Regions from separate parts of the Cycloclasticus sp. genome, predicted to be linked through region 1. Evidence: riboswitches for the same ligand, from Rfam matches in the RefSeq annotation. Region 1 holds a riboswitch; the other holds the start of a gene.
What was found. A riboswitch is a leader RNA that binds a small molecule or an ion and turns the genes downstream of it on or off. The one in region 1 is predicted to bind cobalamin.
Positions count from the first base shown of each region.

Region 2: linked by a shared signal. The riboswitch ahead of KUG63_RS10880 (TonB-dependent receptor domain-containing protein) and the one ahead of KUG63_RS09380 (ribonucleoside-diphosphate reductase subunit alpha) in region 1 are both predicted to bind cobalamin.

Region 1 is NZ_JAHRVT010000037.1:7,000-17,193, reverse strand. Features, by position in the region: gene KUG63_RS09425 (AbgT family transporter) at 1-757, opposite strand, end outside; partial or broken gene KUG63_RS09420 (lysophospholipid acyltransferase family protein) at 794-1,710, opposite strand; gene KUG63_RS09415 (hypothetical protein) at 1,757-1,999, opposite strand; gene KUG63_RS09410 (peptidylprolyl isomerase) at 2,021-2,299, opposite strand; gene KUG63_RS09405 (DMT family transporter) at 2,300-3,157, opposite strand; gene KUG63_RS09400 (glutathione S-transferase) at 3,377-4,033, shown strand; gene KUG63_RS09395 (cation diffusion facilitator family transporter) at 4,030-4,941, opposite strand; gene metE (5-methyltetrahydropteroyltriglutamate--homocysteine S-methyltransferase) at 5,132-7,423, opposite strand; gene KUG63_RS09385 (LysR family transcriptional regulator) at 7,521-8,417, shown strand; cobalamin riboswitch at 8,449-8,588, shown strand; gene KUG63_RS09380 (ribonucleoside-diphosphate reductase subunit alpha) at 8,689-10,194, shown strand, end outside.
Region 2 is NZ_JAHRVT010000047.1:26,401-32,196, reverse strand. Features, by position in the region: gene KUG63_RS10895 (ABC transporter substrate-binding protein) at 1-768, shown strand, start outside; gene KUG63_RS10890 (FecCD family ABC transporter permease) at 791-1,792, shown strand; gene KUG63_RS10885 (ABC transporter ATP-binding protein) at 1,789-2,571, shown strand; gene KUG63_RS10880 (TonB-dependent receptor domain-containing protein) at 2,608-4,431, opposite strand; cobalamin riboswitch at 4,542-4,749, opposite strand; gene KUG63_RS10875 (response regulator) at 4,816-5,463, shown strand; tRNA gene KUG63_RS10870 (tRNA-Leu) at 5,528-5,615, shown strand.

The sequences.
Region 1 (10,194 bases):
TTAACACCGTTTTTAAATCACCTTGTTCTGCACCACGGTATTCGCCTAACATCGGGCTAATAAAACGCTCGGTTACCCACGTCGCCACTACAGAGATCAGCAGCGTAGAAACAACGATAAAATAGTAGTTTGCAGTAGCGGTTACGTCATAATTCGAGTCGATCAAGCGCGCAGCTTCTGTGCTTATACCACCGAGAATAGCATCGAATGGGCCAACTAATAAGTTCGCACTAAATCCCCCAGAAACACCAGCAAAGCAGGCCGCAATGCCCGCTAATGGGTGCCGTCCTGCGGCTAAAAATATAACGCCCGCCATTGGTATCATCACTACATAACCAGAGTCCACTGCAATACTAGATAGCACCCCCGCCAACACAACAATAAACGTTAAAAACTTTGTCGGCGCCTTCATCACCATTAAACGCAAAGCGGTTTGAATTAAACCCGATCGTTCGGCGATACCTAATCCAAGCATTGCGACTAATACAGGACCAACGGGGGCAAAAGTCATAAAATTTGAAACCATTTTGCCCAGTATTTGATGCAAACCAGCCGCATTAAACAGGTTTACTACGCTAATTTGTTCACCGTTAACAGGGTGTATAGCCGACAAACCAAGATAATGGCCTATCCATGACACCCCTATCACTAAAAAACATAAGTAAATAAACAACATCGTTGGGTGAGGTAAGGTATTACCCCACGCCTCAACTCTACGTAACAATCGTTGCGATAATCGGCGTTTAGCTTGTTGCATAGCTGCTCGTTATTTTAGTGATGATAATCCTAGTATTCATTTATAAAAACCAGGTTCGCCCTTAGGCCGAGTTTTAAAGCGCTTATGCATCCATAAATAGTCTGCCGGATGTAAACGTATTTTTTCTTCTAACCAATCCGTCCAGCGCTGCGTATCCGCCACATCATCACCCGTTGGGTAATTCTCTAAAACAGGCTCAAACTCAATTACAGAACCTTTTTCACCATCTCGATATGCGCTAAGTAACATCACTTGCGCATTCGTCTGTTGGGCATATTGTGGAATAGTGGTAATCGTCGCTGTTGGAATACCAAAAAAAGAAACGAATGCGCCACGACTGACACCAAAATCTTGGTCTGTGCAATAAAAACCGTCCCGTTATCAGCCAATTTTTCTAGCATTTTACGAATATCTTTACGATGGAATAAGGTTATTGGGTATTTCCCAGCACCCCGTTGATACAAATTTGCTTCCATTACTGGATTATTCATACGCCTATAAATCACGTCAAAGGGGGCCAAGGTACTCAGTTTACTAATGGCGTGAAAAAGTGGCGTAAAATGCCCAATGACTAACAAAAGAGGTTTATCTGCACGCAACGCCTGTTCTAGATATTCTTCACCAACAACCTTAATGTTAGCGGTCATATCAGCGGGTGGCCGCCAAATTATATTAAACAAATCAAATAACATTAAGGCTGATGACTTGATATTAGCGCGAACAAGTTCCTCTCGATAAGCATCTGTTTCATTAGCAAAACAGCGGTCAATATTTCGTCGAATAGTGCTAATGCGACGATTTTCTTTACTCGCCAGCCTATTCGCAATCCATTTTGACAAGCTAAACTGCCAAGACCTCGGAAGAATAGCCATACATCGGCTCACTCCAACCGCTAACCACGCTAGCCAATATTTAGGATGCAGGTAACTTAATTTAAATTTTTGAGTTGCCATGAGTGACCCTCTTTTTTTATTAAAACTATCAGCCAGTGCGATTTTTTTATTTCATATTAACCATCTGCAATAAAGATTCAAGCGGGCTTTGATCAATATTCCATTGCTCAAATAAACTAAACAACTGCTTAATAGAATCAAACTCTACAGTTTCATTGTCCAACTCTAATAAGAAGTGAGTATGCATATCATCAAGGTTTTTATATGACAAGACACCGCTCAATTGCGCCACCAGCTCAACATTTTTTTCCTCGCTCAACTGCTGAGGTTTACTAAATAATATTTTCATAATCTGACAGTTTTCTGATCATTAAGTCCGGTAAATGGTTTCAATAAGATGATAGCCAAACTTCGTTTTAACGGGGCCATGAACAGTTAACAATGCTTTTTTAAAAACAACATTATCAAATGCTTTTAGCATCTTACCTGGGCTAAACTCACCAAGATCCCCGCCTTTTTTTGCTGAAGGGCACTGTGAGTGCTTTTTAGCTAAATTTGCAAAATCAGCGCCACCAGCCAACTGTTTTTTCAGTCTCTCGGCCTCTTCCTTAGTTTTAACCAATATATGTCGTGCACATGCTTTTGCCATTTATATTTCCTTAACTTTTTCTTTCCAAGTGAGATTGAGGTATGCGCCTATGATAATCAAACCCGCCCCCAATAAGGTATTTAGACTTGGATATTCTTGATAAAAAAGCATACCTAATAACATCGCAAAAACAACTTGTAAGTAACCAAAGCTTGTAGCACGGCCGGCAGATTCAGTGCGCATACTTTTCGTTAGACCTACCTGACCTACTTGGGTTGCAACCCCAATGGCTAGTAGGTAAAACCATTCAATACCTACTGGTATGACAAAGTCGCCCCATAGCAAAATCAGACTAGCCGGTAAGGAAATTAACGGAAAATACATCACGATCACTAAGGGATGCTCTGTTTTCCCCAAGGCTCGAACTAAGGTATAGGCAACGGCACTACCAAACGCACCCGCAATAGCAATCATCACTGTGAAAAAATCAAAATCAACCGTAGTTGAAGAGAACAGAACGTCCGGTTGCACTATAATTAATACGCCGAAAAAACTTAAAACAATACATACCAGCGTGCCAACTCTTAACGCCTCTTTTAAAAAAAACAGTGCTAATAACGCAGTAAACATAGGGTGCAGATACTGTAAAACCATTGCTTCGGCTAAGGGCAAATGGGTAATTGCATAAAACACACAAATAAGGGCAGCAAAACCAATTAAGCCGCGTGCCGCCAACAAGCCTTTACGTGTACCCAATACTGCGATTCCTTCTCGCCTTAGCCCTAGGTAACTGATGACCAATGAAATGAGCGAGCGCGCAACAACTATTTCTAAAACAGGAATCCCGTGATCACCGACTAATTTTACAAACAATGCCATGATGCTGAATGCAAAAGCACTGAGTATCATGTAGCGAATACCTAGAGGGATAGATAGAAAAGCGTTGATGGTTATCTCCGAAGTGCATATGTAAAAAAACTTGAATCCGCATTTTACAGTGTTTAACGCAGTCTTTTCTGATGCTGAGGTATTTATTAAACCTCATTAGATCAAAACTATGTGACACTCACAACTTGACGCTACAATCACCCTTATACTCAAGACATTTCCATTACATTCAAAACAACGACCTCTTTTATGCCCTCTTTACCAAAGCTTTATTCATTACGTCAGTGCCCTTATGCGATGCGAGCACGAATGGGTTTATTAATGGCTCAACAAGTCGTTACTTTGCGTGAAGTGAACATGAAAAAAAAGCCTGAAGAGATGCTATCTGTTTCAGCAAAAGCAACCGTTCCCGTACTGGTCTTAAATGATGGCTTAGTCATCGATCAAAGTATCGATATTATGCTTTGGGCCTTAAATAAAAATGACCCTAGTAACTTACTTTATAAGCACCAAGCCAGCATGCTAGAGGATATGCTTAAGTTCATTGAACATAACGATATCACCTTCGTAGACTCACTTAAAAAATATAAAGCGGCCTCTCGATATCACGACAAAGAGAAAAACACTTACCGCAGGCACTGTGAAGAATACGTTAAACAACTTGAGCAGCGACTTAACCGACATGAGTTCATCATGGGCGATAACCCCAGCTTAGTCGACTATGCGATTTTACCCTTTATCAGGCAATTCTCTCGTGTTGAACGGCAATGGTATCTACAAGCGCCTTATCCCGCTCTACAGCGATGGTTAACAGCCCAATACCAACAAACTATTTTTACAAAAGCAATGGTCAAGCACGAACCTTGGACAGAAAATCAAGCAACCGTTGTATTCGGTAAAGTTTAAATTTCGCAAACCTCATCAGCGCATTCATATACCTCAACGGTAATATGAGAAAGTTGCTGAAAGCCCGCTAATAGATCTTTATAGTGTTCTGTCGGCTTCGGGTCATGTGTGACCAAAGAAATAATTGCGGCATAATGATTTGCACTGACTTTCCAGATATGAATATCTGAAACACGGTTATCGGCGTCTTTTTCAATGCTGTCTTTAATGGCAAGCCTATATTTCTCATCAACACTGCCATCCAGTAAAATAGGGCTCGTCTGCTTTAATAAGCCATAAGACCAGCGAGTAATAATTACTGCCCCTACTATACCCATCATTGGATCAAGCCAATTAAGACCAAAATACTTGCCAGATAGCAATGCTACAATAGCGAGTAATGATGTTAATGCATCGGCGAGAACATGCATATAAGCCGCTTCTAAATTGTGGTCATGAGCGTGGCCATGATGATGGTCTTCTTTAAGTAAAAAAGCACTAATAAAATTTACCAGAAGGCCAATAACTGCCACACCAATCGCCGCATTAAATTGTATCACTTGAGGATCAATCAAGCGTTGGATAGAGTCAATCACCATCACAAATGCTACAACAGCCAAGGCAACGGCACTGGCAAAACCACCTAGCACACCGACTTTACCAGGACCAAACGTGTAAGCCTTATTTTTTGCATGCCTACGTGCATAACGATAGGCATATATAGTAATTAAAAAGGCTGCTACGTGAGTGGCCATATGCCAGCCATCAGCTAACAACGCCATTGAGCCAAACACAGTACCAGCCACTATTTCTGCGACCATGGTAATAGCGGTCAATATCAACACATATTGTGTGCGCCGTTCTCCACGTTCATTTTTCAACGAGAAATCATGACTGTGTTTTAAATGATCTAACGTGCGTTCGTGCATACAGTCCCTCATATTTTTGACTTAATCAATGGCGTATTAAAACAAAAATCAATGCCAGCCTTAAACCATTAAGACTAGCACCGACCTTCTCATATTTTAAACGTCCTATGTTTTTCAAACCATGACTATTTGTTCCGGCACAACCCGATTAGGTGATGTAACACACAAATCCTATGAAAACACTGCTCCCTTACTCAACCACTGTAACCGACTGCCTTAATTGCTTAGCGGCTGTGACCATATTGCGTAACGCTTGTTGCACTTCTGGCCAAGCACGTGTTTTTAAGCCACAATCTGGGTTCACCCACAGTCTCTCCAATGGAATCCGCCTTGCTGCCTGCTGCATTAAATATTCTATCTGCTCAATTTTTGGAACATTTGGCGAGTGGATATCATACACCCCAGGGCCAATTTCATTTGGGTATTGAAACTGTTCAAAAGCATCTAATAATTTCATGTCTGATCGTGAGGTTTCAATGGTAATCACATCAGCATCCATGTCACTGACAGAGCTCATAATGTCATTAAAGTTTGAATAACACATGTGAGTATGAATCTGTGTCTCATTTTTCACCCCTGAGGTGGTAATACAAAAAGCCTCAATAGCCCTGTTTAAGTATTCTGACCATTGTTTTTTTCGCAATGGTAAGCCTTCTCTTAAAGCCGCTTCATCTATTTGAATAATGCGAATACCTGCTTTTTCTAGATCCAGTACCTCATCTCTTATTGCTAAGGCTATTTGTTGGCATGTAGTCGCACGGTCTTGATCATCTCTAACAAACGACCAATTCAAAATGGTCACCGGCCCAGTCAACATGCCTTTAACCGGCTTATCGGTTAACGATTGTGCATAGCTAGCCCAATTCACAGTCATTGCTTGAGGTCTAGACACATCCCCATAAATAATCGGCGGTTTAACACAACGCGAGCCATATGATTGCACCCAACCGTTTTGTGTAAAGGCAAAACCCTGTAGTTGTTCGCCAAAATACTCCACCATGTCGTTTCTTTCTGGCTCACCATGCACCAACACATCCAAGCCTAGCGCTTCTTGCTTGGCAATGACATCAGCAATCTCTTGTTGCATGACTGATTGGTAGTCTGCCTGAGAAAGCTCACCCTGTTTGTAACGTCGCCTGTTTGATCTAATATCGGTGGTTTGTGGAAACGAGCCAATGGTCGTCGTTGGGAAATTAGGCAGGCGCAAATGCTGCTGTTGAAGTTTAATCCGCTCGTTAAAATCTAAGCCTCGCTTTAAGCTTAAGCTTTTCACATTCTCTAAACATCGCTGAACGTCTTTATTATGCACCAGCGAAGAATTTTCTCTATTGCTAATGGCTTCCCTATTACGTGAAAACTCATCGCTTGATAAACAGTTATTATCTAACACCGCGGCTTTTACCAACCGTAACTCGGTAAGTTTTTCTGTGGCAAAAGATAACCAAGATTTAATATCATCCGATAATGACGTTTCAAACGCCAAATTAACAGGCACATGCAGTAAAGAGCAAGAAGGTGCCAGCCATAACTCGCCAGCCCAATGTTGTTGAATAGCTTGTGTCACGCTGACTGTCGCGCCCAAATTGTTTTTCCAAACATTTCGGCCATCAATAATACCGACTGACAACACCTTATAACTGGGCAACCAGTCAATCAGTTGTTGGACTTGTTCGGGGCTTCTAATCGCATCGATGTGCAGCCCTGCCACGGGCAAATCGCAAACAAGCTTTAAATTGTCAGCTAACTCGCCAAAGTAGCTTGCCACCAATAACTTTAGATCGCCTCGTTGTAATTTATGGTAGGCCTGTTCAAAGGCTAACTTCCATTGATCAGGCAAATCGAGGACTAAAATAGGCTCATCAATTTGTACCCATTCGACACCCAGATCAGATAAACGATTTAATATCTCACCATAAGCTGCCAGCAGTTGATCGAGCACGTTTAACTTATCGAACGCCTCGCCCTCTGCCTTGCCAAGCCAAAGAAAACTCAGCGGGCCTAAAATAACGGGTTTAACACGATGGCCTAATTGAAGCGCTTCATTTACCTCATCAAACAACTTTTCAGTGGATAGCTTAAACGACTGCTCGGGCTGAAATTCGGGCACGATATAGTGATAATTCGTATCAAACCATTTAGTCATTTCGCAAGCGCTAACATCACCACCATCAACAGAACGGCCACGCGCCATCCGAAAGTACGTGTCAATATCCACTGCACCACCATCATGCTTAAATCGTTCAGGTATACAGCCTAGTAAGGCGCTCATATCTAGCACATGGTCATACCACGAAAAATCACCCACGGGTATAAGGTCTAAGCCCGAGTCAGCTTGAGTTTGCCAGTTGTTCTTTCTTAATTGTTGGCCATTATTAAACAAATCTTGCGAATCTATCTCTCCTTGCCAATACGACTCTAATGATTTTTTTAACTCTCTTTGCGCGCCAATACGTGGAAAACCTAAATTATGTGTACGAATCATCTTTAACCTCATTATTTTTATGTTGCGAGAAGTATCCAGCAAGCATAGAATTGAATCAATCTCATAATTTTCACCATTAAGTTGAAATAAATTCACCATGATCTTAGAAATTCGACACCTCAGGGCCATTTACACCATTGCCCGCAGTAAAAACCTTAATCAAGCCGCACAAAAGCTTCATCTGACACCATCGGCCTTATCACACCAAATAAAAACAATTGAGAACCACTTTGAAACGACGCTGTTTTTCCGCCAACACAAGCCCCTCGGGCTTACTGATGCGGGGCAACGCTTATTAGATCTAGCTGAGCGAGTATTACCGTTGGTTGAAAACACCGAGCATGAGCTTAAACAAATTGCTAATGGCAAAGCAGGAAGGCTTTTTATTACCATTGAATGTCATGCCTGTTTTGAATGGTTATTACCAACCTTAGAGCAATACCGCAAGCAATGGCCAGACATCCATATTGATATCAAACTCGGTATGAGTTTTAATCCGCTACCGGCGCTGAGTCGTGGTGAAATTGACTTGGTTATTAGTACCGACCCAGTTGATAAACCAGGTCTTTCATTCTTAACGCTGTTTCCGTATCAAGCCTTGTTAGTGATGAATGATCAGCATCCATTGAAAGATAAAGCCTTCATTAACGCAGAAGACTTAGCCGAGCAAACGCTTATTACCTACCCAGTTGAGCGTAGTCGCCTTGATGTATTTAGACACTACCTAGACCCTGCCAATGTAGAACCCGCGCAAGTTCGTCAGGTTGAGTTAACCACAATGATGATGCAATTAATTGCCGTTGGCCAAGGGGTGGCTGCCCTACCCGACTGGTTATTGGATGCGCCAACAACAGCACAGTCATTAATTGGAAAACCACTGGGCGCTAAGGGCATGCATGGGATGTTACATGCTGCTTGCCGTGACCAAGATATTGAAACACCTTACATTAGTGCCTTTATTGAATTAGCACGGGGGTTCAAAAATAAAAAATAACAAGCACTTGTAAATACATTAATTTTACATTATCTTGTTAGCCAATAAATAGTTAAGCACTATATATAGTATTTGAGGGGAATCTGGTTAGAATCCAGAACTGTCGCGCAACGGTGTTGTGAATCTTATATTCACTCAGTCCGATTACCTCTATTTTTTGCCAAGCCTCGCGTTAAGGATTGTAATCAGTGATGTATCAGCCCCGTATTGATATCACTTTTTCCCATTGTTGCCTCGAGGTTTGCCTAATAATCAACCTGAGGATTTAACAATGAACGATCTTTCTGTCGCTTTAACAACAGATCATCCAGCAGCTGCGCAAGCTGTCAACTATCAAGTTATTCGCCGCAACGGGCAACTAACCCAATTCGATGTTAATAAAATTTATATTGCCATCAGTAAAGCCTTATTGGCGGTAGAAGGTGAACATACACAACAATCTAGTCATATTCACGATCTTGCCACTCAACTAAGCAGCCAAGTACAACAGGCTATTGTTAGGCATCTATCGATAAGTGACACCATTCATATCGAAAGCATACAAGACCAAGTGGAATTAGCACTGATGCGCGCCGATTTGCATAAGGTAGCCCGTGCCTATGTTTTGTATCGTGAACAACGATCCGCTGAACGCTCTGCCGAAGAAACAGCTGAACAATCCAGCTGGCAAATTAGCATCCAGCAAGTTGACCAGTCCCTCCAGCCATTTAACGAAGAATCGCTGAGCGACTTAATATCAGAGTGCGCCGAAGGGCTTAATGATATTTCAGTCGAACGAGTAATCAACGAAATTAAAAATAACCTTTTTGATGAAATGCCCGAGTCCGCCTTCCAACAAGCCATTGTTATGGGTGCCAGAGGCTTGATTGACACAGACCCCGACTATAGCCAATTGGCAGCAAGGTTGCTGCTTAATAATTTACGCACCGAGGCATTAAGTTTTACTCACCAACAAACCACCAGCCGAAGCCAAGCGGAGATGCTCACCCACTATCCTGAGTATTTCAAAGCGTATATCAACAAAGCCGTTTCATTAAACTTATTAGATGAAGAATTATCAAGATTCGACCTAGATAAGCTAGCCGAAGCGCTACAAAGTGAGCGTGATTTTAATTTTAGTTACCTTGGTTTACAAACACTCTACGACCGTTATTTCATTCACACAAAAGACACCCGTTTTGAGTTACCACAAGCCTTTTTTATGCGCGTGGCAATGGGCTTAGCAATTAATGAGGTTGAGCGAGAAGAACGAGCGATTGAGTTTTATCAATTACTCTCATCTTTTGACTTTATGAGTTCGACACCAACCTTATTCAATGCGGGAACACCAAGGCCACAACTGTCCAGCTGCTACCTCACCACCGTTAACGATGATTTGGCCGATATTTACTCTTCTTTCAGAGATAACGCCTTACTCTCTAAATATGCCGGTGGGCTAGGCAATGATTGGACGCAAGTTCGTGCCTTAGGCGCTGAGATCAAAGGAACCAATGGCCAATCTCAAGGAGTGATTCCCTTTTTAAAAGTCGCCAATGACACCGCGGTTGCGGTTAATCAAGGTGGCAAACGTAAAGGGGCTGTTTGTGCCTACCTTGAAACATGGCATATTGATATTGAAGCCTTTTTAGAGCTTCGAAAAAACACCGGTGATGAGCGCCGCCGCACCCACGATATGAACACCGCTAACTGGATCCCTGATCTATTTATGCAACGCGTTATCGAACAAGATGATTGGACTCTTTTTTCACCCGACGAAGTGCCCCACCTTCATGCCTTA
Region 2 (5,796 bases), on a different contig from region 1:
CAGCGGATTGTTTCGCTAAACCTATGTGCCGATCAGTTATTAATGGCACTATTACCGCCCGAGCGGTTAATTGCTATTACGCCATTAGCAGCCAACCCAGAAGCCTCTTATTTATACCAAAAAGCTGCTCAGTATCATCAACATAGTAGCCGTATTGAAGAGATTATGGCACTTAAGCCAGACTTAATTGTTGCTGGTGAATTTACCGCCCAACCAACTAACCAGCTACTTGAAGAGTTAGGTTATAAGGTGATCAAGTTAGGCTTACCTATTAACAGTGACGGCATTTTTCAGCAAGTGCGCTTTTTAGGTCAGCAAATTGGTGAACCTGCTCGTGCCGAGGCGCTTGTTCTGGCTATGCACAAACAGTTAGCTAACATTATTGGGGCACAAGATAAAAGGTCTCAACGAGCAGCTGTTTACTATGCCAACGGCTTTACCGCAGGCCAGCAGACTATCGTCAATGAAATTTTAACAATGGCGGGGCTAAGAAATATTGCTGCGGAGTTGAATTTAGATTATGTTGCCCCGCTATCGCTAGAATCTCTACTGGCATCAAAGCCAGACATTCTTCTATTAGGACGCTCCAATAAAAACACCAACAGCTTAGCGCACCAAATTTTGCAGCACCAGGCGATCGATCGGTATGCAGCGCTCAAACAGGTAAAAAGAATAACCATTCCTGATAGGTATTGGAGTTGTGCAGGACCGTCTAGTTTCGCTGCAGCGAGTTACCTACAGCAGCAATTATTAGCGCAACCCCTTTAATACACCCATGCAAACTCGCTTAATGACTAACCATAACGAAACCCGTTTAACAGCAACCTTATTAATGAGCCTGTTAGTGTTAATGGCATTGTCATTAATAATAGGTGAATTAAATATAAGCATTATCAATAGTTTAAAAAGCATTCTTAATAACGAATCTACATTAGAGTCTATTGTATTTGAAGAAATTCGTTTACCCCGCACACTACTCGCTGTGCTGATTGGCGCGTCATTAGGTTTATCCGGCGCGGCCTTACAAGGCATGGTTAGAAACCCTTTGGCCGAACCCGGTGTTATCGGCGTATCAAGCAGTGCCGCCTTGGGCGCAGTGATTGTTTTTTACTTTGGTTTAAGCGCTATTTTCCCCATGGCCTTACCGCTCGGGGGGATAGCCGGTGCTTTATTAGCGGTTGTTTTTCTGTACTTATTAACCGGTAAAAATAGCAGCATGCTCACCCTAATATTGGCGGGCGTAGCTGTTAGTAGCCTTGCAGCGGCCTTAACAGCGTTAGCGCTCAACTTATCGCCTAATCCCTATGCTTCTCTTGAAATATTTTTCTGGTTAATGGGCTCCTTAGCTGATAGAAGCTTTACACACGTTTGGTTGATTCTACTGCCAACCCTATTAGGCTGGTGGTTGATGTTAAAAGGACGGCGCGATTTAGATGTACTCTCACTGGGTGAAGACACAGCCCAATCCTTGGGCGTTAACTTAGCAAAGCTTAATCGACGTATTATTTTAGGCGTTGCCTTAGCAGTTGGCTCTGCGGTATCGGTAAGCGGTGGTATTGGCTTTGTAGGCTTAGTAGTCCCCCACTTACTGCGGCCACATGTAGGCTATCAGCCTGGGCGACTATTAATATGCAGCGCACTGGGTGGCGCTATATTACTATTAGCAGCCGATATGCTTGTTCGCTTAATACCGACGCAACAAGAACTTAAAATTGGCGTATTAACCGCCTTATTAGGCGCCCCTTTCTTTTTACATTTAATTTTAAAATCCAGACGAGAGTGGTTGTCATGAGTTTAGTGGCATCAAACATAGCTGTTAGTTTATCCGGCCACAGCATATTAAAAAATATGAGTATTCAGTTTCCAGCAGGAAAACTCACTGGATTAATTGGCCCTAATGGAGCCGGTAAATCCACGCTGATGCGTGCCTTAGCTGGTTTACTGCCGATTGAATCGGGTGTAATACGTTTGGCAGGCAAAGACATTCACGCCTTGCAAGCGCTTGAATTAGCGAAAGAAATAACCTATTTGCCGCAACTCGGCGAATGCCATTGGCCGTTAACCGTTGAACGGGTCGTTATGTTAGGCAGGCACCCGCATAATGATGGCCATCATGCAGACAATTTGAGTTTACAGGCAGTAGAAAAAGCTATTAAAGAAGTGGATATAGAACACCTAATCGGCCGCTCGGTGAATGAACTATCCGGCGGTGAGCGAGCACGGGTTATGTTAGCCCGAGCGCTGGCCACAGAGAGCCCTATTTTACTGGCAGATGAGCCGATCGTATCGCTCGACCCACGGCATCAAATTGAGGTTATGGCGTTATTGCAAACGCTGGCGAAAAAAGGAAAAACAGTCATTATCGTTTTACATGAACTGCACTTAGCGATGAGGTATTGTGAGAACCTTGTTTTACTGAATAACGGGGTAAAAACATCTGAAGGTATCGCCAACGATGTACTATCGATTGAGAACATGCAGGCCGTTTATGGTGTTGATGCAATATTTGGCGAGCACCAAGGTAGCCAATGGGTTTTACCTTGGCAGCATAAAAAAAGGGAGAAGGCATAGGCCCTCTCCCTAGTCCATTTAGAAACTCTAACGAGACTAATTAGCCGGTTGATAGCTTAATGAGAAAAACACATTCGCACCATCTGTGTTGTAACCCGCTACTGTTTCATATTCTTCATTAAATAAATTAGCAACTTTTACTTGTGCTGTTAAGTCTTTGTTTATTTTATAAGCACCTACTAAATCGACGGTGGTAAAACCGGCAAGACGGCGATTGTTTGCAACATCATCAAATCGACGGCCCGATACAAACACCTTACTTGCAAGGCTGAAATCACCAAATGCTTTATTAGCATTCAAGGTAAAGGTTTGTTCAGCACGTCTAGCCAACACATTACCATCGTTTACGCCGCCGCTTTTATTTTCAGGGTCAATCCAAGAAAACTGGCCATCGACATTTATTCCAGCAATATCAGTGGCTACTTGAAGCTCAAGCCCTTTTATCAACGCCTCGGAAATATTTTGAGGAACCCAGAAACTATCCAGCGCGATCAAGTCTTTAATTTTTGTGCGATAAGCACTGGCCGACCACGTAATATCTGCGTGTTTGCCCACTAAACCTAATTCAAAGGACTTAGAGCGCTCGGCATCTAGGCTAGGGTTTGCACCAAATGGAGAATAAAGATCAACAAGGGCTGGCGCAACAAAAGCTGTTCCAAACGATGCGTTTAAGCGTAAATTATTAGAAAGCGACGTACCCCAAGCAATGTTGCCCGTAGTATTGCTACCAAACTGCTCATTATCTTCATTTCTAACGGCTATTTGGTAAGAATGCGCACCATATTCACCTAATAATTGAGCAAAAACGGCATTGCTATGACGATTGGTTTCTGTGAAGCCACCCGATTCTTTTATTTTGTCATCTTCGTAGTCATAACCTAACACCAACACGTGTTCATCATTAATTTGAAAGTCATTTTGCAGGCTAAAATGGTCCTGTTGATTATCAGCAAAACTGGTTGCAAATGCTCCTTCGTTATCAGCCTCAATTCTGCCTTGGCTTAAGGTTGCTTTTACAGTCCATCTATCTGACACATCAGCCGTCAACTTAGCACCAAAGGTATGTTGCAAAAAGTCCGTTGTGTTGAAATAACCATCGTATTCACTTTGCCCCTCACTGTATAAGCTAAAAAACTCTAGCTCAGCAGAGTTTGCAAAGCGGTGCCCTGCTCTAATAGAGGCATTAGTGTTTCTATAAGCATCGTCGTCAGGCTCGGTAGCGAAACAACCAATGAACAATGTGCCGCTTCGACCATCACAACTGTTAAAACCATTTGTTTCTGTATAGCCGCCGCTTAAGCTATACCAGTTAGATGCATCTCCACCAGAAATGCCAAAGGTGGTTTCTTTCGTATCATGCGTACCAAAACCAACCGAAAGATGAGGTGTTAGCTCACCGGTGCCCTTTTTAGTGAAAATTTGAATTGTTCCACCAATAGAACCAGAGCCATATAAGCTTGATTGCGGCCCACGCACTAACTCAATACGCTCAATTTGGTTAAGTGGAATATGCTCAATTTGAGGCGCACCAAAGGCATTCGTTGCCAATTTAACGCCGTTCAATAAAACCTGGGTGTGATTAGACTCTGTACCGCGTAAAAATAATGACGTTTGCTTGCCTAAACCACCTGTGTTGGCAATCGTTACGCCAGGAAGCCCTGAAATAGCCTCTGCAACCGTTTTATATTGATACTTTTCGATCTCTTCTTTGGTCACAACTGAGACAGAGGCTAATGTTTCATCAGCCGTTTGCGTCGTACGTGTAGCCGTCACAATAAGCGCATCATCACTGGCGAATACAATTGAAGGAGCAAAAGGTAGAACGGCGGCAACACTTGCAGCCAAAAGAGTTTTTTTCATGAGATTTCCTCGTTAGAAGGCGCAGCCCCGCGCCAGTTAAAAGACGCACGTGAGGAAATGTGATGAAGTTGAAATAGAGTAAACAACGTCAGCCCAGTTGCCCACCCGCAACGTACCGGTTTGCCTTTGGCAGGTCTCCGGGCTCATAAGTGGCTAATGTTCTGTTAACCGATGTATCGCCTTCCCATGTTTTGACACAGTGGCTGTTGATACATGTTACTTATATACCGTTGCGGGGGCAGCGTTGGGTTTGATTAAATCGTACCAACTTCCCTTTTAATTAGGCAAAGGCCTAATACCAAAAAGCGTGGGCATTATCTTTGATTTAGTCTATGCTAGTCAAGATGAGCGCTAGGTTAATTAATTGAAGAAAATCAATATCTAATGAATTCGAATAGTATTAAGGTTCTACTTGTTGACGATCATGAGTTAGTTAGAAGTGGTATAGAGCACATCTTGCAATCTGACCCGGATATTGAAGTTGTGGCGATTGGCTCATCGGGTGAAGAAGCCGTTAAATTAGCCGAACAACTCAAGCCAGACGTTATCCTAATGGACTTAAATATGCCGGGTATAGGTGGCGCCGAAGCGTTGAAACGAATATTAAGGCGCGAACCCAGTTCTAAAATTATTGCCCTAAGTGTGTATGACGATGGCCCTATCCCGCATCAGGCTATAAAGTTAGGTGCTAAAGGTTATATCAATAAAGGCTGCGCGGTTAATGAAATGACAAGCGCGATTATGTCGGTTTACCAAGGTAAAAACTACCTGTCCTCTGCAGTGGCAACCAACTTAATCTTCAGTGGGCAAGAACCAGAAAAGAATGTTTTTAGCCAGTTAAGCAGTAGAGAGTTACAAATAGTAACAAAAATTGTTGATGGCCACAGAATTGCAGATATTGCCAATTCATTATCGATCAGCCCCAAAACAGTTAACACGCATCGCTATCGAGCACACGAAAAACTAGGCGTTTCTAACGATATCGAACTTGTTAAATTGGCCATTAATGAAGGTCTGCTAAAAAATTTATAAATTTATAATAATTTCCACTCGTCATTATCGTCATCATAGGGTAAAATTCGCGCTCAATTTGATTGCCTGGGTGGTGAAATTGGTAGACACACGGGACTTAAAATCCCGCGACCTTAACAGTCGTGCCGGTTCGATTCCGGCCCCAGGCACCATTTGATAGTTTCAAGAAGTCCCAGACAACCCCGAACACTAGATGTTACGGGGTTTTTTATTGCTTTCAATTCTCAAGGTGCTTTATAGTGTTTCAAGAAATACCCCCAACACACGGGGTATTAGTGGGGGTATGTCGAAATTCGTATCAAAAAATACCCCCAAATTATGACGCATTAGACA